Regions from separate parts of the Ruegeria sp. BB5 genome, predicted to be linked through region 1. Evidence: riboswitches for the same ligand, from Rfam matches in the RefSeq annotation. Region 1 holds a riboswitch; each other region holds the start of a gene.
The links. A riboswitch is a leader RNA that binds a small molecule or an ion and turns the genes downstream of it on or off. The one in region 1 is predicted to bind thiamine pyrophosphate.
Positions count from the first base shown of each region.

Region 1 (6,877 bases):
ATGCGCTTGTTTGGGCAAGGTTTGGTCGTGGAATTCCCGCGCCGTTTCCGGGTCCAGCGACAGGTTGAACTGATCTTCCCAGCGGAACTCGAACCTGGCGCGGGACAGCGCATCGTCACGACGTTGCGCGCCCGGCAGACCTTTGGCCAAATCAGCGGCGTGAGCGGCGATCTTATAAGTAATAACCCCAGTTTTCACATCATCCCGGTCCGGCAGCCCCAGATGTTCTTTAGGCGTGACATAGCAGAGCATCGCACAACCAAACCAGCCAATCATCGCAGCACCAATGCCGCTGGTGATGTGGTCATAGCCCGGCGCGATATCGGTGGTCAGGGGGCCAAGCGTGTAAAAGGGCGCCTCGTGGCAACACTCCAATTGCTTGTCCATGTTTTCTTTGATCTTGTGCATGGCTACGTGTCCGGGGCCTTCGATCATCACCTGACAATCCTTGGCCCACGCGATTTTGGTCAGCTCACCCAGCGTCTCAAGCTCGGCAAATTGTGCCTCGTCATTAGCGTCGGCGATAGAGCCGGGACGCAGACCGTCGCCTAGGCTGAACGACACATCATAGGCCCGGCAGATGTCGCAGATTTCGTCGAAATGCTCATAGAGGAAGCTTTCCTTGTGGTGATGCAAGCACCACTTGGCCATGATCGACCCACCGCGCGACACAATACCGGTAACCCGTTTTACCGTCATCGGCACCATATGCAGGCGCACGCCTGCGTGGATGGTGAAATAGTCGACACCTTGTTCGGCCTGTTCGATCAGCGTGTCACGGAACACTTCCCATGTCAGGTCTTCGGCAATGCCGTTGACCTTTTCCAGCGCTTGATACAACGGCACGGTGCCAATCGGCACCGGGCTGTTGCGGATGATCCATTCACGGGTGTTGTGGATGTTGCGGCCGGTCGACAGGTCCATGACGGTATCAGCACCCCAACGGATCGACCAGACCATTTTATCGACCTCTTCTTCCATCGAAGAGGTCACAGCCGAGGTACCCATATTTGCGTTGATCTTGACCAGGAAATTACGCCCGATGATCATCGGTTCGCTTTCAGGGTGGTTGATATTCGCAGGGATAATGGCGCGACCAGCGGCGACCTCGTCCCGCACGAATTCCGGGGTCACATAGTCAGGGATGTTTGCACCCCAATCATTGCCTTCGCGCTGTTCAACGACAGCCTCGCGCAATTGGTTTTCGCGGATGGCGATGAATTCCATTTCCGGTGTGATGATGCCAGCGCGGGCATAGGCCAGCTGCGTCACAGCTTTTCCATCCTTGGCGCGCAGGGGGCGCGGGCGCACAGGGAACTCGGGCGTTAGCCGATCACCTTCGACAAAACCGTTGTCTTCCGGTTTGATCTCACGTCCATCATATTCTTCGACATCTGCTCGAGCCTCAATCCACTTGCGACGCAGCGGCGCCAGACCTTGCCGAATGTCCGTCATCACCTGCGGATCGGTATACGGCCCCGAACTGTCATACACGGGCAAGGGTGGCTCCCCCGCCGTGGGGTGGACCGAAATTTCACGCATTGGCACGCGCACATCCGGGTGCAATGTACCGTTTACATAGATCTTGCGCGATGCGGGCAGTTCACCGGCGGTGATTTTGGGGTTGGGGACGTTCATGTTGGTGCTCCTCAAGCAGTTCAACTTAAAAAGACACCAGATGAGTTTTGGCTTGGGGAAACGAGAAGGCAGACAGCCCCCTGTTCGGAGTGCGCTTGCCCGGTTTTGTGGCCTGCGCGCCCTAGCTTCCTACGCCAGTATCAACTGGGTCAGGTTCAAAGGGTCGCGTCGCCGGGCATTGCCCCGTCAGCCTCTCAGTCCCCTTGGTGGGACTCCCCTGCGTACAGGTGGTTTAGCTTGAGGTTCACGGCTTAAACAAGCACCAAAATTCATTTGTTTCAGATTTTCTCGAACGGCCGGGACCTTCCGTTCGGTGCAGCACGTCACCAGAAATACGGTCGCTATCTGATGTGCGGGCCGACCTATTCGACAGATACTCCACATATCGACGGTAAGTTAAACGCTGTTATTTCACATAAGACGTATTATAGGAAGATTGCCTCATTTGAAGGAGAATTGTCGGAGTACGTAAATAATGGGACTGAATTATTGAGACTCGTCTTCCCCATAATTCAACGACTTAAGATTTTCATGCATTTTGGTGGATTTCGCTGACTTGGACTTATCAAGCTTGTCTCAGACTGCAGCAATACGATCGTCGACTGCAACGCGCATTGGGAACTTCCGAGAGCGGACACAACTCGCAGACCGACAGCTTCACAGCGTAAGGTTTTGTGCTGAACAATGTTGAGCGACTAAGTGCCCTGCCCTGATCACTTCCGGCCCTTACCGGGCTTTAGTCGGTCGTTCAGCATTCTGCAGTGCGGCTCGACATTGCGGACATTCGCTGCACGTGCGCAATCAGAAGATGGGTGAATTTACAGTTTGCGGACAAAGGGTGAATTCGCTGCGTTTGCACCAAGGTCTGCAATATCGAGTAACCGGCCGCATATGCGCGGCTGGTCTTTCAGTTTTACCGATCTCTGAGGAGATTTTCTGGTCGGCTCTGCTTCGTCGGTGGGGGGGGACGTTCAGCTGGTTTCACCAAATCCTTTCGGTACTGGCAGGTCAGGCAAGCTTGCCGCACGTTTCTGCAAGGCCCGCCCGATGACCACGCGGCTGATTTCCGTCGTCCCGTCCACGATCCGCAGCATTTGTGCAAGACGGGACAAACGATCCAGACCATAAGGCTGCAACAGCCCCATGCCGCCCAGCACTTGCGTGCAGGTATTTGCAGCCTTCACTGCGGCATCTGGCACAAACCGTTTGGCATGGGCGGCCATCAGTGGGCCCTCGGGCGTGCCAAGGGCTTTTGCCGCCTTGCGGTACAGCAGTTTCGAGGCTTCAAGATCGGTCGCAACTTCGCCCAGCATCCACTGGATCCCGTCCAGATCGAGGTTCTTGCCACCGAACATCTTGCGGTTCTTGGAATAGGACAGCGCCGTATCTAATGCAGCTTGCATCAATCCACAGCATCCTGACGCAATCGAAACGCGGGCAATATCGATCGCCATGAGTGAACCTTGCAGGCCCTGACCAATGGGCAGGATGATATTGTCTTCGCTCACCATGACTTTGTCCATGTACATCTCGGCCAGAGGCAGGAAGTTGTAGGACGGGGTGTCGTAGAGCGGACCAAAGCTGAGGCCCGGAGTGTCGGCCGGGATGGCAATCATCGCCATATCCTTGTGGCCGGGCTCATTGCTGGTCTTGACCACCGTGAAATAGATTTCAGCCTCGGTCGCCAGGCTGACCCATGCCTTCGCACCGCTGATCGTCCATGTGCCGTCATCATTGATCACGGCCCGCGAATACATGTTTGTGGCATCCGATCCGGATTGCGGTTCGGTCAGTGCAAAGTTCGCCAGTTTGCGGCCCGAAGTCAGGTCTCGCGCCCATTTTTCCTTGAAGGCATCTGTGCCATAGCCGCAGCCCGCGAAGGTGCAGATGTTATGCATCGACAGGGCAAAGGCATAAGCGCCATCTCCGAGCCCCAGTTGTTCGTAGACCTGAATGCCCTCTGAAAGTGGCAAGCCCTGGCCGCCAAACTCTTCGGGGGCGTACAGCCCAGTCAGACCAGCGGCCCCGGCCTTGTCCGACGCATCACGGGGCCATGTCTTCGTGGCGTTCCAGGCGTCCACATTTGGCAGGATGACCTGCTCGGCGTGGTCGCGTGCAGCCTGGAGTATGGTGGCGAGTTTGTCTGACATTGGTGGATCCTTTCAAGGGCGATTGTTCTCAGATGACGCCACAACCCGGCAATCGTGGATGGCCGGACTGATGAGCTATGAAGGCGAAACTTCAGCTGAAAATGTTTCTCTGCGGCAAGACTTAGCGAGCCAGCCCGTTAAGCTCTATCTCGTGCGCTGACAGATAATTGTCCAAAAGTGACAAATGGCCGCTTATGTTTGTGATTTGCGGTATGAGCTGGGCGTGCTTCCGGTCCAGCGTTGAAAGGCCCGGTGGAAATTGGCCGCCGACGAAAATCCGACATCATGTGCGATGGCTTCAACGCTTTTGCACCCCGCCTGAAGATCACGGATTGCGATGTCGCGCCGCAGGGCATCCTTTATGGCCTGAAACGACGTGCCATCCGCGTGTAGCCTGCGGATCAGGGTGCGCGGGGTCATGTGCATTGCGGATGCTGTCTGTGTTAAGGTCGCCGAATCCCAACCTGTCTGACCCAGATACGTGCGCACCCGCAGCGATTGGGTGTGTTCGCGGGAAGAGGTAAAAATCCAGTCTCGTGGCGCGTTTTGCAAAAACCGGTCAAGATCAGCTGTGCTTCGAGTCTGCACAGGGCCCATTACATTCGGATCAAACGCGATGGCGGTGGCGGGTTGGCCAAACCGCAGCGGTGCAGGAAAGATAATCGCGTAATCCTGATCAAAGTCCGGGCGATCAAACGCGAAATCAACGGCCTTAACCGGAACCTCATGCCCTGCCAGCCAAGACATGAGCCCGTGGGCAAGTTTGAGGATCAGCATATGTCCAAACCGCTGAAGCGGCACTTCGCCTTGTGGTTTCAGGGTAAGTACCAACGCGTTGTCGGCGTCCTCCAGATCAAACTGATAATCATCCAGCAACAAGTTCCAGAACGTTGAAAACCGGTAGAGCGCCGATGCAAGAGACGTGGCTTCCCTGACAGTGGTCAGAAGATGTTTTAGGGCCCTCGGCCGGATGGGTCTGCTCCAAAGCCCCATCATCTCATCACCGGTCTCAACTGCTGCAAGTTGATAGAGGCAAACGATCTGATCCAGCGTGACGCGACCATTCGGCGAGCGCGTATCCGCGTTCAGACCGGACCGGCTAAGCAGCGACGCCATTTGCGCCTCTGGGCATAGGGCACGTAGCGCCGCCAGCCAGTCATCGACAAACTGGCTGGAAACCGTGGAAAGGATCGTTGGCGTGACATTGGTCATAACGCCTCAGGAGGTATCACCAATTCCGGTCGACATGAAATGCAGGCTTGCAGATGGCGGCTTTCGCAGATGACAGAATGTCAATGAATCAACCAGATAACGCTCTGCTTGAACTCATTTCAGTGTGGTCAGGCGACTTCGAACAGTGCTGCGGCGCCCATGCCTCCGCCGACACACATGGAGGTCACCACGTATTTCACGCCACGACGCCTCCCCTCAATCAGAGCATGCCCGACTTGTCTCGCACCTGTCATGCCGTAGGGGTGGCCAATCGATATCGCACCGCTGTTCACGTTGTAGATTTCGGGATCAATCCCAAGATGGTCGCGGCAATAGAGAACCTGGCAGGCAAAGGCTTCGTTAAGCTCCCAAAGGCCGATGTCTTCGATGCGAAGACCTGCATTCTTAAGCAGCTTTGGAATGGCATAGATTGGGCCGACCCCCATCTCTTCCGGTGCGTTTCCTGCAACAGCCATGCCGCGATAGATACCTAGCGGTGTGAGGCCCTGCTGCTCAGCCACTTTGCCTTCCATGAGCACACAAGCCGAGGCCCCGTCAGAGAGTTGGCTTGCGTTTCCGGCAGTAATCACGCCTCCTTCGACAACCGGGTTCAATGCCCCAAGTGTTTCAGCCGTCGTGCCCGGCCGGTTGCCTTCGTCTATTGACAAGGTCACCTCGTCCAGGGTTTCCTCTCCGGTTTCGCGGTTCTTGACCCGCTTTATCGCAGTGATCGGAACGATCTCGTCATCAAAGGCGCCAGCGGCCTGAGCCCGGGCGGTCCGACCTTGAGAAAGTGCAGCGTATTCATCCTGGGCGTCACGACTGATCCCATAGGTCCGCGCCACATTTTCCGCCGTCATCAGCATCGGCATATAGGCATGTTCAGATTGGTCGAAAACGTTTGGATCATTTGCGTTGCCGCTTCCAGCCCGGCAATCCTTGGCAGCCTTTGGGTGCCCCCGGCGCCTGGCAGCAGCCCCAGCTTGATCTCGGGCAGCCCCATCAATGCATCCGGCGTGGCGACACGGTAATCACAGGCAAGTGCGATCTCCAGCGCACCACCCATCGCGGGACCTGCTATCGCAGCGATAATGGGTTTCTTGCTGGTTTTAATCGTTACACAAATGTCTGGCAGGTCCGGCTTGTCCCAACCAGCCATATGTACCCGTCAAAAACGCAAACAACGCCAACAGGTAAAGGGCAGCGAATACGATGGTGGTTATTCTACAAACCAAGTCGAGTTTTACACAGAGCGAGTCAGTGCTGCGCAACCGTACTCAGCTACGCACCAAACTGGTCACAGAGCGCCTTCGTCGCCAAGGAACTCGATACCAGCTGTCGCGCCATCACTGTAAGCAATACAATTCCAAGGAGCACGGTCCTCACCAACGCCGACGGTTACTTGTGTTCCCGCCTCGCTAAACGCAGACGACATCACCACGACTTGCGAATTGTTCGTCGTATTGGCGACATCTCGCAGACATGCCTGCTGGGCAGGAGTCAGTTCTGAGGACGCAGTAGAGCTGCCAGTATCTTCACATGCTGCAACGGTTAGAGACCCAATTAGTACAGCTGTGGGGGTCATAAATCTCTTCATTCTTGTTCCCTCGTTGGTTCTGCCTAACATTTGGTCAAAGATGTTCTACAAAATCAACTATTCGATTGTGTCGACATTTCTGCGCAATTGCGGGCGCTAAACGGGAATGATCTTTTTCGATGGCAAGAGTCTTTCGGGCAGCAGGTCCATTCAAGCTTCCGTTTTGGGCACGATGCATGCCGTAGCTGAAGCACTCTAGAATGACGATAACGCGGGACTAAGCCGCCTCTTACACGGCCGTCAATTTAAGCCGGAAAACCTCGTCTCATGATCAGAGCTT
Region 1 covers NZ_JBQFUX010000014.1:15,117-21,993, forward strand. Annotated here, with positions in the region: gene thiC (phosphomethylpyrimidine synthase ThiC) at 1-1,638, opposite strand, end outside; TPP riboswitch at 1,748-1,867, opposite strand; gene ACR0DL_RS20660 (acyl-CoA dehydrogenase family protein) at 2,610-3,788, opposite strand; gene ACR0DL_RS20665 (AraC family transcriptional regulator) at 3,981-5,000, opposite strand; partial or broken gene ACR0DL_RS20670 (acetyl-CoA C-acyltransferase) at 5,129-5,914, opposite strand; gene ACR0DL_RS20675 (enoyl-CoA hydratase/isomerase family protein) at 5,860-6,159, opposite strand.

Region 2 (6,877 bases), on a different contig from region 1:
TTGGCGCGCCCACAGTCGGATTCAGCGAACAATGTCTGCCGATGCAGGTTCGATAGCGCGATCTGATCCCGGTCCAGGATGGTTATATGCCCAACCCCGGCCCCGGCCAACAAGGGTAGGACCGGGGAGGCTAATCCGCCTGCGCCCACCACCAGAACCCGCGCTGCTGACAGGCCGGTCTGGCCTGCCGGTCCAACCTCGGGCAGGATCATCTGGCGGGCATAGCGGCTCATCTCGTGACCTCGATCCATTCGCGAACGCGGGTTTCTGGATCGGAATTCAGCGTGATGTCCGTGACGACCGAGACGATGTCGGCCCCCGCCTGCAAGACGCCCGGCGCCCGCTCAACGCTCATGCCGCCAATCGCGACCAGAGGGATATCCCCCACCCGTGCCTTCCATTCGGTGACGCGTGGCAGGCCCTGCTGTTCCCATTTCATTTTTTTCAGGATCGTCGGATAGACCGGGCCCAAAGCCACATAATCCGGGTCCATGGTCAGGACTCGCTCTAATTCATCATCATCGTGGGTAGAGACACCCAGTTTCAGCCCCGCCTTGCGGATGGCTTTCAGATCGGCCTCGTCCAGATCCTCTTGCCCGAGATGAATCCACTCACAACCAGCGTCGATAGCCGCCTGCCAATGATCATTGACCACCAGCACGGTGCCGTGGGCACGGCATAGTTCTAACGATTGGGCGATCTGTTCCCGTATGATCACATCAAGCTGATCCTTGATCCGCAGTTGCACCAGCTTCACATCCAGGGGCAGCATCCGGCGCAACCAGTCAGAGTGGTCGAAGATCGGATAGAACCGGTCTAACATCATGATAAGAAGGCCTTTCCGATTACTGGAGTTGATGGTTCGGCCATATCGCGCGCCTCGATCGGGTCGGCTTGATGCGCCAGTTGCCCGGCCTGAATCGCCAGCATCATTGCGCGGGCCATGGCCACAGGGTTTCCGGCGCGAGCGACAGCGGTATTCAGCAGAACGGCGTCATAACCCAACTCCATCGCCTGCGCGGCGTGACTGGGCAGGCCGATCCCGGCATCCACAACCAAAGGAACATCGGGGAACTCGGCCCGCATCGCGCGCAGAGCATATTCGTTGTTCAGCCCCCGTCCCGACCCGATGGGCGCCCCCCAAGGCATCAGCACCTCACACCCGGCGGCCAGCAACCGCTCGCCCACGATCAGGTCGTCGGTGGTGTAGGGGAAAACCTGAAACCCGTCCTCGGTCAGTATGCGCGCGGCCTCGACCAGTTGAAACACATCTGGCTGCAAACTGTCAGTGTGGCCGATCAGTTCCAGCTTGATCCAATTAGTGTCAAACACCTCACGCGCCATATGGGCGGTGGTTACAGCTTCTTTGACGGTGTGGCACCCAGCGGTGTTTGGCAGGATCAGCACGCCCAGCTCGCGGATCATCTGCCAGAAGGTCTGCCCAGCCCCGGATTCACGGCGCAAGGACACTGTGGCAATACCCGCGCCGCTCTCGCGAAACGCCTGTTCCAAAATAGCGGGGCTTGGATATTGCGCCGTTCCCAACATCAGCGGATTGGGCAGCTGAGTTCCGTAGAAGGTCTTCATCCTCAGCCTCCCTGCATCGGCGCGACGACTTCAACCCGGTCGCCATCGGTCAACTTTTGAGCAATGCGCAGACCCGAGGGCACAAAGTCTTCGTTTACAGCTGTCGCCACCCTCCCCAAGAACCCGCATTCGACCAACAGGTCCGAGAGGATTTCGGCGCGCACCTCGCGCAATTCACCATTAAGCACGATCTTCATCGACCATCTCCGAATGTTTGTTGTCCAACGCCAGATCGGCCACTCCCTGCGCCAGCGCTGGGGCCAGCAGATAGCCATGGCGGTACAGTCCGTTGGCATAAATCGTATGCCCCAGCCGCCGGATGCGGGGCAGGTTGTCGGGAAAAGCCGGGCGCAGATCGACACCGATCTCAAGCACCTCGGCCTCGCCAAAGGCGGGGTTCAGCGCATAGGCGGCGCTGAGCAGTTCCAGCATGGATCGGGCCGTGATGCGGCTGCTGTCTTCGCTTTCGATCATCGTTGCGCCCAGCATGTAGACACCATCCTCACGCGGCACGATGTACAGCGGCATCCTTGGATGCAGTAGACGTACAGGTCGCGTCAGGGTCACGTCCGGGCAGCGGATCACCAACATCTCTCCCTTGACGCCGCGCAGGTCGTGCAAAACCTCACGCGCGTGCAGACCGCGGCAATCGATTGCATTCTCCAGCTGGGTCGGGGCCAGTTTCCGGTGGAAGACTACCCCTTGGTCCAGCAATTGGCGGTGCAGATCCCGCAGCGCCTGTCGTGGGTTCAGATGAGCCTCATCCGTGAAATGCAGACCGTTGGTGAAACTGGTTAAATCAGGCTCTAAACTGACAATTTCAGCCTGACTAATCTCGGTACCCCCCCCGGTCCGACGAGCGAACCGACGCAAATCCGGCAGATCACGCGGGTTGGCAACAACCAGCGTGCCACGTTGTTCCACCCGAGTACGCGTAGACCACCACTCGAACGCAGCCATGCCCAGCCGCAACACAGGTTCTTCGGCGTTTTCAAACTCGCACCACGGGGCCAGCATACCGCCAGCCCACCAAGAACACCCATGCGGGCCAGGTGGACCACTGGGATCAAAGATCTGAACCTTGGCCCCGCGCGACACTAGCTCGCTGGCTACGGCCAGCCCGGCCACACCGGCCCCTATGACCGACCAGACCGTCACGCGGGCCAGACCCGATGGAAATGATGAACCGGGCCATGCCCCTGTCCGACCATCAGACCGTCAGCTTCAGCAATAGCCCCTTGCAGATACTCATGCGCCTGCGCGACCGCATCGGTCAGGCCCAGCCCTCGCGCCAGCCCGGCTGCTATCGAAGACGACAGGGTGCAACCGGTGCCATGCGTGTTGCGCGTATTGCGCCGAGTGGCGGTGAATTCTGCCACAACTCCCGAGGGATCAATCAACACATCGTGGCAAACGTCGCCGCGCCCATGTCCGCCTTTCATCAATACCGAGCGCGCGCCCAGCCCGCACAGCGCCATCCCCTGCGCGATCATCTGATCGGGGGATTCGGCGTCCGAGGTGCCCAGCAAACAAGCGGCCTCGGGTAAGTTCGGGGTCAGCATGGTCGCTCGGGGCACAAGAACATCACGCAGGGTCTGAACGGCACCCTGTGCCACCAAGGCATCGCCAGATTTGGAGATCATCACCGGGTCCAAAACGACGGGGCCATCATACCCAGCGATGGCCCCGGCAACGGTTTGAATAATTTCAGGGGTCGCAAGCATGCCGATCTTGATCGCGCCTACATCCAGGTCGATCAGCACCGCCTCGATCTGAGCGGCCACTACGTTGAGCGGTATGCCATGCACTGCGGTCATAGCCCGCGTGTTCTGCGCCGTGACCGCCGTGATCACGCTGGCCCCATACACGCCCAACGCAGACATCGCCTTGAGATCGGCCTGAATCCCGGCCCCACCACCACTGTCCGAGCCCGCAATTGTCAGGGCAATATGCGCCATATCGTTGCTCCATCATCAGGGGGCAACGCAGCATGGAAAACGTCTGTGTGTGTAGACCGTTCCCTACGCCGGTATTGCCCGGATCAGGTTCGATGGGTTAGCGCATTCACGCCTCTCAGCCCCTTGATCAAGGCACCCCAACGGTTGACGCGACAATCTCAGGGGATGTGGCAAGATTCAAGAGCCAAATTTCGCGAAGTTCGCGGACAAACTGGACCTATAAAACGAAAAAAGCCGACCCAAGGGGATCGGCCTTTTAGCAACTTGGTGGGGTGATCTTAGCCCTTCATCCCATCCCAAAAGGATTTGACGGATGAGAAAAAGCTTTTTGATTCCGGGTGGTTATCCTCACCCAAATCGTCGAACTCTTTCAGCAGTTCTTTTTGGCGACTGGTCAGGTTGACCGGCGTTTCCACCGCCAGTTCGATGAACATGTCACCCACACCGCCGCCACGCAGGGCGGGCATGCCTTTGCCGCGCAGGCGCATCTGACGGCCCGATTGGCTGCCTGCTGGTATTTGCACGCGGCCGCGGCCACCATCGATGGTTGGCACTTCGATCGAACCGCCCAGCGCAGCCTTGGCCATGCTGACCGGGACGCGGCAATACAGGTTCACGCTGTCGCGTTCGAACAGCTTGTGATCCGAAACTTCGACAAAGATATACAGATCGCCCGGAGGGCCACCGCGCATCCCAGCTTCACCCTCACCCGCCAGGCGGATGCGGGTTCCGGTCTCGACACCGGCGGGGATGTTGACGGACAGCGCACGCTCTTTTTCCACGCGGCCTGCACCGCCACAGGCTTTACAGGGGTTCTTGATGATCTGACCCAGACCCGAACAGGTCGGGCAGGATCGTTCGACGGTAAAGAAACCCTGCTGTGCACGCACCTTGCCCATGCCCGAACAGGTTGGACAGGTGGTTGGCTCCACTCCGCCTTCTGCACCCGATCCGTCACAGGCCGAACAGGCCACGGCAGCAGGAACACTGATAGTTTTCTGCAGGCCCGCGAACGCCTCTTCCAGCGTCACGCGCAGGTTATAGCGCAGGTCCGATCCGCGCGCCGCACGGCGCCCGCCACCGGGGCCGCCACGCTGACCGCCCATGAAATCGCCGAACAGATCGTCGAACACGTCTGAGAATGCGCTGGAGAAATCACCCTGACCAAAGCCGCCGCCCGGACGACCACCACCGCCGCCCATACCGTTTTCAAAGGCGGCATGGCCGAAACGGTCATATGCGGCCTTTTTGTCGGCGTCGCGCAGAACATCATAAGCCTCGTTGGCTTCTTTGAACTGCGACTCGGCATCCGGGTTGTCTTTGTTGCGATCAGGATGCAACTCTTTGGCTTTCTTACGAAAACCCTTTTTGATTTCATCCGCTGATGCGCCCTTTGATACGCCGAGCACATCGTAGTAGTCGCGTTTTGACATCAGTATTTCCTTCAGCCTCAACGTATTTGGGCCGGCCCGGCAACCGGACCGGCCCACATTGGCCCGGTTACCCGTTAGTTACGCTTGTCGTCGTCCAGATCTTCGAACTCGGCGTCAACAATGTCGTCCTCACCCGGCGCAGCATCTGCCGCCGCAGGCTCATCCTCACCTTCTTCGGCTTGCGCCTTATAGATGGCTTCGCCCAGCTTCATGGCCGCTTCGGTGACGTTCTGGATGCCCGACTTGATCTTGTCGGCATTCTCGGTCTCCAGCTCGTCCTTCAGCGCGGCAATTGCCAGCTCGATGGCTTCGATGGTGGTCGGGTCGACTTTGTCGGCATGCTCTTCCATCGACTTTTCGGTCGAGTGGATGAGGCTTTCCGCCTGGTTCTTGGCGTCGACCAACTCGCGGCGTTCCTTGTCGGCTTCCGCGTTCTCTTCGGCGTCCTTGACCATCTTGTCGATGTCTTCATCCGACAGACCGCCCGAGGCCTGGATGGTGATCTTCTGCTCTTTGCCGGTGCCTTTGTCCTTGGCCGAAACCGAGACAATGCCGTTGGCGTCGATATCAAAAGTCACCTCGATCTGAGGCATGCCGCGCGGTGCAGGCGGGATATCTTCGAGGTTGAACTGACCCAGGATCTTGTTGTCCGCAGCCATTTCACGCTCACCCTGGAACACGCGGATGGTTACGGCGTTCTGGTTGTCTTCGGCGGTCGAGAAGACCTGAGACTTTTTGGTCGGGATCGTGGTGTTGCGATCGATCAGGCGGGTGAACACGCCACCCAGCGTTTCGATACCCAGCGACAGCGGGGTCACGTCCAGCAGAACAACGTCTTTGACGTCGCCCTGCAGAACACCGGCCTGGATGGCGGCGCCCATGGCAACCACTTCGTCCGGGTTCACACCCTTGTGCGGCTCTTTCCCGAAAAACTTGGTGACCTCTTCGATCACTTTCGGCATCCGGGTCATACCACCGACCAGAACAACTTCGTCAATGTCGCCAGCCGACAGACCAGCGTCTTTTAGAGCGGCCTGGCAGGGCTTCATCGACTTTTTGATCAGGTCCGAAACCAGCGATTCCAGCTTGGCACGGGTCAGTTTCATGACCATGTGCAGCGGCTGACCGTTCGAACCCATCGAGATGAACGGCTGGTTGATTTCGGTTTGCGAAGTCGAAGACAGCTCAATCTTGGCTTTCTCAGCAGCTTCTTTCAGACGCTGCAGCGCCATCTTGTCTTGCGACAGGTCGACACCGTGTTCCTTTTTGAACTCATCCGCCAGGTAGTTGACGATGCGCATGTCAAAGTCTTCACCTCCCAGGAAGGTGTCACCGTTGGTCGATTTGACCTCGAACAGGCCGTCGTCGATTTCCAGAATGGTCACGTCGAAAGTACCGCCACCAAGGTCATAGACCGCGATGGTTTGAGTTTCTTCTTTGTCCAGACCATAGGCCAGCGCAGCCGCTGTCGGTTCGTTGATGATCCGCAGCACTTCCAGACCGGCGATTTTACCGGCGTCTTTGGTGGCCTGACGCTGTGCGTCGTTGAAATATGCAGGAACGGTGATCACGGCTTGCGTGACTTCCTCACCCAGATAGCTCTCGGCGGTTTCCTTCATCTTGCCCAGAGTGAAGGCCGAGATCTGGCTTGGGGAGTACTTTTCACCGCGGGCTTCAACCCACGCGTCGCCATTGCCGCCATCGACGATGGCGTACGGCACCATTTTCTTGTCTTTTTCGACTTCTGCATCATCCACACGACGACCGATCAGACGCTTAACACCAAAGATCGTGTTGTCGGGGTTGGTGACCGCCTGGCGTTTTGCAGGCTGACCGACCAGTCGCTCATCTTCGGTGAAGGCGACGATCGAGGGCGTGGTCCGCGCCCCTTCGGCGTTT
Region 2 covers NZ_JBQFUX010000002.1:138,028-144,904, reverse strand. Annotated here, with positions in the region: gene ACR0DL_RS08700 (HesA/MoeB/ThiF family protein) at 1-233, opposite strand, end outside; gene ACR0DL_RS08695 (thiamine phosphate synthase) at 230-826, opposite strand; gene ACR0DL_RS08690 (thiazole synthase) at 823-1,587, opposite strand; gene thiS (sulfur carrier protein ThiS) at 1,590-1,784, opposite strand; gene ACR0DL_RS08680 (FAD-dependent oxidoreductase) at 1,768-2,745, opposite strand; gene thiD (bifunctional hydroxymethylpyrimidine kinase/phosphomethylpyrimidine kinase) at 2,742-3,545, opposite strand; TPP riboswitch at 3,589-3,695, opposite strand; gene dnaJ (molecular chaperone DnaJ) at 3,824-4,978, opposite strand; gene dnaK (molecular chaperone DnaK) at 5,053-6,877, opposite strand, start outside.
Region 2: it holds a riboswitch for thiamine pyrophosphate, as region 1 does, so the genes downstream of both, thiD (bifunctional hydroxymethylpyrimidine kinase/phosphomethylpyrimidine kinase) here and thiC (phosphomethylpyrimidine synthase ThiC) in region 1, are expected to answer to the same signal.

Region 3 (6,877 bases), on a different contig from region 1:
TACAAAGATAGATTATTGCTACGCGTTGCCTAGGTGGCGAAAGGGCACAGCAGAATACACCGCTTTCTGCGATATCTGTGGTGGTATCTTCCCTTGATCTCGCACTAAAAAGGCCCGAAATACCAAGTTTTTTACAAGGGCAACATTATGCAGAGCGTTCTCATCACCGGGTCAGCCGGTTTTATTGGCTTTCATCTGAGCAAGCTTCTGCTGGCCCAAGGGTACCACGTAGTGGGGTTGGACTCTCTGAACGATTATTATGATGTGTCGTTGAAAAAGGCCCGCCACGACATGCTGGCGCGCGAACCCAATGGTAAGAATTTTTCGCCCGTCATTGGGAAGGTGGAAACCCCCGGCCTGATGATGGAGCTGTTCGGGGAACATGGTTTTGACTATGTCATTCACCTCGCTGCCCAAGCTGGGGTGCGCTATTCGATCGAGAATCCGCGCTCGTATCTGGAAAGCAATGTGATAGGGACTTTCGAAATTCTGGAAGCGGCGCGGGCGCATCCGCCCAAACATATGCTGTTGGCTTCGACTTCTTCGGCCTTTGGCGCCAATACCGAGATGCCCTACAAGGAAACCCAACGCGCCGATCATCAGATGTCGTTCTACGCGGCCACCAAGAAGTCGACCGAAAGCATGGCCCATTCCTATGCGCATCTGTTCGATTTGCCGATCACCATATTCCGGTTTTTCACCGTCTATGGTCCTTGGGGTCGCCCGGACATGGCGCTGTTCAAATTTACCAAAGCGATCCTCGAGGGCAATGCGATCGACGTCTATAATCACGGTGACATGAAACGCGACTTTACCTATGTTGAAGATCTGGTTGAGGCGATCCGCCTGCTGATGGACGCCGTCCCTGTGCGCCCCGCAGACGGCAATGTTCCAGAAGGGGACAGTTTGTCACCGGTCGCCCCCCATCGAGTGGTGAATATCGGCAACAATGATGCGGTACAGCTGACCGCGTTTATTGAAGCTATCGAAACGGCCACTGGCATCAAGGCGAATAAAAACATGATGCCAATGCAGCCCGGTGACGTGCCCGCAACTTGGGCCGATGCATCGCTGCTCAGGGAATTGACCGGTTATCAACCAAGGACTTCGATCGAAGATGGTGTGGCTGAGTTTGTTAAGTGGTACCGCGACTTTTATCGTCCCAACGCGGCTGGGACCGAAAGGTAAGATGGTTAGCCTTCAGGCCTAAAAGACTGGTGGCCGTCCTCTCAGTTTTGAGATTCGGCCTCTGAAGTTCTCAAGGGTAAAAACGCAAACCGTTCCAGTACCTGGAACGTAGTTCAAAACCTTTCCCACGGTGATTGTTCCACAGGGCGATTAGGTTGCGCATCTCTCAGTCCAACTGAACGGATGCCAATTTGAGCATCCAAAAAACACTTTAACCCGGTTGTCTTTTCGTCCGTTCCAACCTACTGACAACCTCACCTCGGGGTGCGTGGCCTGCCGCGCTGAGATGCTTTTGGCGAACCCGTAGAACCTGAACCGGCTAGAACCGGCGGAGGGAAAGGTAACGGTTTCATCCACCCTTGCCCTCTCGCCGCAATGGAGGATGACATGAAACATCTGATGATTGCTGCGGGACTTCTGAGCGCAACAGCGGCTGTCGCGGCCGACAAACCTCAGCTGACCGTTTACACCTATGACAGCTTTGTCTCGGACTGGGGTCCGGGCCCGAAAGTAGAAGAAGCTTTCGAAGCAGTATGCAACTGTGATCTGAACCTTGTGGGCGTCGAAGACGGCGCGGCGCTGTTGTCGCGTCTTCGGCTTGAGGGAGAAAACACGGACGCCGATGTGGTGCTTGGGCTGGACACCGGCCTGATCGCAGCAGCCAAGGAAACTGGCTTGTTTGCTCCCAATTCGGTCAGCGCCGATTATACCCTGCCGATTGAATGGTCAGATGACGTGTTCGCGCCTTATGACTGGGGCTATTTTGCTTTTGTCCATAACGCAGATGCGGCGGCACCTGCCAATTTCCGTGAACTGGCCGAGGGTGAAACCAAGATCATTATTCAAGACCCGCGCTCGTCCACTCCGGGTCTGGGGCTGCTGTTGTGGGTCAAAGCGTCTTATGGAGACGAAGCCCCCGAAATCTGGGCCGGGCTTGCCGACAATATCGTGACCGTGACCAAAGGTTGGTCCGAGGCGTATGGCCTGTTTCTTGAGGGTGAGGCGGACATGGTGCTCAGCTACACCACATCGCCTGCTTATCACTTGATCGCCGAGGATGACGCCAGCAAAGCAGCGGCCGCCTTTGATGAGGGCCACTATATGCAGGTTGAAGTTGCGGCGAAGCTGGCCGGTACCGATCAGCCCGAACTGGCGGATCAATTTCTGGAATTCATGGTCTCGGACACCTTCCAGCAGATCATCCCGACCACCAACTGGATGTATCCGGCAGTGACCCCTGTGGCTGGCCTGCCCGAAGGGTTTGATACGTTGATCACGCCTGAGAAATCCTTGCTGTATACCCCGGATGAAGCCGCCTCCGTGCGGGATCAGGCGCTTGCGGAATGGCTGGGCGCGCTCAGCCAGTAAGCCCTTGGCCGGGTGTTGGCGCAGCGGCACTGGTTGCTGCGCTGATATTGGGCACATTGGCCGCGGTAGCCCTGCGCGCTGATACAGCGGGTGGGTTGGGTCCGGCCGATTGGGCGGCGCTGCGCTTTACGCTGGTTCAGGCGGTGTTGTCTGCGTTGTTCAGTGCCGGGCTGGCTATTCCGGTCGCCCGGGCACTGGCGCGGCGTCGGTTTCGTGGACGGTCTGCCCTGATCGCCCTATTGGGCGCCCCCTTTATCCTGCCGGTCATCGTCGCGATCCTTGGGTTGTTGCAGGTTTTCGGACGTGCCGGCTGGATTTCAGATTTTTTAGGTCTGTTTGGTTTGCCGCCGCTGCGCATCTATGGGTTGCACGGGGTGGTTCTAGCCCATGTATTTTTCAACCTGCCACTTGCCACGCGGCTGATCCTGCAGGCGTGGCAGGAAATTCCGGCAGAAAGATTTCGGTTGGCCGCGCAATTGGGGTGCGACGGCTTTGCCATGTTCCGTCTGATCGAACTGCCAATGTTAAGGCGCATTCTGCCGGGTGTTCTGGCCGTGATCTTTGCGATTTGCCTGACTAGCTTTGCCGTCGCGTTGACTCTTGGCGGAGGGCCTCGCGCAACGACACTTGAACTCGCGATCTATCAATCCTTTACCTACGATTTCGACCTTGGCCGCGCGGCGTTGCTTTCTGCGGTGCAACTGGCCTTGACCGCTGCTGCCGCGCTAGCTGCTTTGAAGTTTTCGCGTGGTGACGGGTTCGGCGCTGGATTGGATCGCGCGATACAACGATGGGATGGCGGCGCGCCCGCAATTGATGCGTGCTGGATTGGGCTCGCGGCAGCGTTTCTGCTTCTTCCTTTGGCTGCCGTGGCGATCTCTGGCCTATCTGGGTTGCTCGAAATGCCTGCCTTGGTGTTCCGTGCGGCGGTGATATCGGTTCTGGTTGCCACTGCTAGTACGATTGTTTTGTTGATGCTTGCACTGCCGATGGCCATGGCCGTTGCAACCGGTCGTCACGGGATTGTTGAGCTTAGCGGTATTCTGGGGCTGGCGGCTTCACCGTTGGTGATTGGCACCGGGCTGTTCATTCTGATCCGCCCCATCGCTAATCCAGTAACACTGGCATTGCCGGTAACCACGCTGGTGAATGCCGTCATGGCCTTGCCCTTCGCGCTACGCATTCTGGTGCCGGCGGCCCGCGACGTGGTGGCGCGACACGGACGGCTTGCCCTGTCGCTGGACATGGACAAGAAAACATTCTTTGCCCGCGTCCTGTTGCCGCGCATGCGCCCACAGATCCGCTTTGCCACGGGTTTGTCAGCCGCGCTATCGATGGGAGATCTGGGAGTTATTGCCCTGTTCGCCGATCCACAGATCGCGACCTTGCCCTTGCAGATCTATCGGTTGATGGGGGCGTATCAGATGCAAGCAGCGGCCGGGGCAGCTCTGTTGCTGTTGTTGCTGTCGATGGGGGCATTCTGGCTATTGGATCGCGGAGGGCGGTTGCATGCTGAAACTTAAAGGCTGCGTAATCGAGAACGGAAATTTCTCGTTGCGTGCTGATTTTGCCGTCGAGACCGGTGCCAGTGTAGCCATTATTGGGCCGTCTGGTGCGGGAAAGTCGACACTGCTTGAGGCGATTGCCGGGTTTCGTGACCTTAAACAGGGAAAGATATTCTGGGACGGAGACCTTATATCAAACCGCGCCCCTGGCAAGCGCCCTTTGGCGATGCTGTTTCAGGATGGCAATCTATTCCCACATCTGACGGTCGAACAGAATATCGCTTTGGGCTTGCGCCCGAATGGGCGGTTGACCGTTGATGAGCAATCTCAGGTCCAAACCGCACTAGATCGGGTTGCCCTGCCGGGTCTGGGTGATCGCAAGCCAGCCGAACTGTCTGGAGGTCAGCAAAGCCGGGTCGCATTAGCCCGGGTTCTTGTGCAGCGCCGTCAGATGTTGCTGCTGGACGAACCGTTTGCGGCGCTGGGGCCGGCACTGAAGGCTGAAATGCTTGATCTTGTGGCTGGGTTGCTGGCGGAAACCGGAACGACCCTGCTTATGGTCAGCCACGACCCGCAGGACGCGCGCCGCATTACCGGCCAGACGGTTCTTGTGTCTAACGAGCAGGCACATCCTCCTGCGCCGACCCGGGACCTTTTGGACAATCCACCGCCCAGCCTGCGCGACTATTTGGGGTAGGGACATTGGATGGAAACCTGCGAAAGGAAACTCGCAGCCCGGCGCGTAGTTGAAAGGTTTCTGCACGCCGGACTGACAGGGAGGGACCTTATTTCCGGTTGTGGAAAATGAACCCGAGGAAGTTCAGCAGCAATTGCGCCGCAAGAATCTGAGTGCTTTCGGTCTGGTCATAGGCAGGGGCGACCTCAACCAGATCAATGCCAACCACATTACCGCGTTTACTGAGCCCCTGAACTATTTCCAGGACATCATAGTACTGGAACCCGCCATGGCTGGGTGTCCCTGTTCCGGGCGCAATCGACGGGCAGAACGCGTCGATATCTATGGTGACGTAATAACGCGCACCTTCGGGGATACGATCCAAAACGCCCTCGGTTCCCAGTTTACGCACCTGTCGTACGGACAGGATATCTGAACCCCGCGCCCGCGCGTCGTCATAACCTTCTTTCGCGGTTGAGGACACGTTGCGGATGCCCAGTTGGGTCATGCCCGAGACATAGTCTTTTTCGATTGCCCGACGCATCGGGTTGCCGTGACCATCGGTGACGCCTTTGCGTTCGTCGACAAAGTCCAGATGCGCATCGATCTGGATCACGTGGATAGGTCCGTTCTTTGCGCAATCTTCTTCAAAGGCGCGGATGCACGGAATGTTGATCGAGTGATCTCCACCGATAGTCACCGGCAGAGCGCCCGCATCCAGGATTTTCTTCACACCGTATTCGATGTTGGCGTGGCTTTCCTCAGTCTTGGTATGGATGATGTCGGCATCGCCCAGATCGACGATGCGCACATCGCTGGCCAGATAGGTTGCGTCATCCTCGTGGTCATAGGCACCGGCGTGGCCAAAGCTGAACAGGGTTGACGCTTCGCGCACAGCGCGCGGCCCAAACCGGGCACCGGATCGAAACTGACACCCGAAATCGAAAGGTGCACCAAGGACGGCGACATCAGCGTCGATCTTATCCCAATTCTCGACATAAGGTTTTTTGCCAAAAGTCGCGATGCCGACAAAAGGCAGGTTCAGACGACCAGATTCATAGCCATGACCCGACATGATTTCTCCGTTTCTTATGGATTATCGGTACGCCAATTCCGGCAGGAACAGCGCGATTTGAGGGAATGCCATCAGCAGCCCGGTGACAACCAAAAGGATGATCAGAAAGGGCGGCACGCCGCGGACCACCTCGACAAAGGGGCGGCGGAATACAGCGATGGCGGTGAACAGGTTGCAGCCAAAGGGGGGTGTGGCGGCGCCGATGGCGACTTGCAGTGTGATCAGAACGCCAACCAGTACCGGGTCTAACCCACTGGCCTTGATCATCGGCGCAAAGATCGGAACTAGGATCAGGATCACCACGATCGAGTCAACGAACATGCAGCCGAGGAAGAAGGCCACGTTGATCGCCAGCAACACCATAAGCGGGCTGGCTTGTTCCAGCCCCAGCGCTGCGATGATAGTCTGCGGCACTTGGGCAAAACTAAGTGTCCAGCTAAAGGCGGCTCCGGCGGCAATCAGGATAAACACGACGGAAGTGATGGCCCCTGTGGACAGGGCAATATCGAACAGGTCTCCGACCTTGATCGAGCGAAAGATCACAACCTCGAGGATCACAGCATAAAGCACGCAGATTGCCGCCGCTTCGGTGGGTGAGAACACGCCGCCATAGATGCCTCCGACGATGATCGCCGGAAATCCCATCGGCCACAGGGCTTTGCGCAACGCGGTAAAGCGCTGTCCCCACCCCTCGCGAGGCAGAACTGGGATATCGTGACGGTAAGCGTACACCATGCAATAGGCCGAGAATAACACTACGATCAGCAACCCGGGCAAGATGCCTGCGATGAAAAGCTGCGAAATCGACGTCCCCGAGACCACGCCATAGATGATCATGCCGATGGATGGCGGGATCAGATAGGCCAGATCAGCGGCATTTACGATCAACCCGATCGAAAAGCTGTCGCTATAGCCCGATTTCAACATACGCGGCCGCATCGCACCGCCAATGGCCACCACCGTCGCCTGGGTCGATCCGCACACCGCACCGAACAAGGCGCAGGCCGAAGTGACGGAAATTGCCAGGCCGCCTTTGATATGGCCCATGAAACTCATCACAAGATC
Region 3 covers NZ_JBQFUX010000009.1:5,687-12,563, reverse strand. Annotated here, with positions in the region: gene ACR0DL_RS17315 (GDP-mannose 4,6-dehydratase) at 148-1,188, shown strand; TPP riboswitch at 1,439-1,543, shown strand; gene thiB (thiamine ABC transporter substrate binding subunit) at 1,576-2,556, shown strand; gene ACR0DL_RS17305 (ABC transporter permease family protein) at 2,532-4,079, shown strand; gene ACR0DL_RS17300 (thiamine ABC transporter ATP-binding protein) at 4,066-4,758, shown strand; gene speB (agmatinase) at 4,847-5,812, opposite strand; gene ACR0DL_RS17290 (TRAP transporter large permease) at 5,834-6,877, opposite strand, start outside.
Region 3: it holds a riboswitch for thiamine pyrophosphate, as region 1 does, so the genes downstream of both, thiB (thiamine ABC transporter substrate binding subunit) here and thiC (phosphomethylpyrimidine synthase ThiC) in region 1, are expected to answer to the same signal.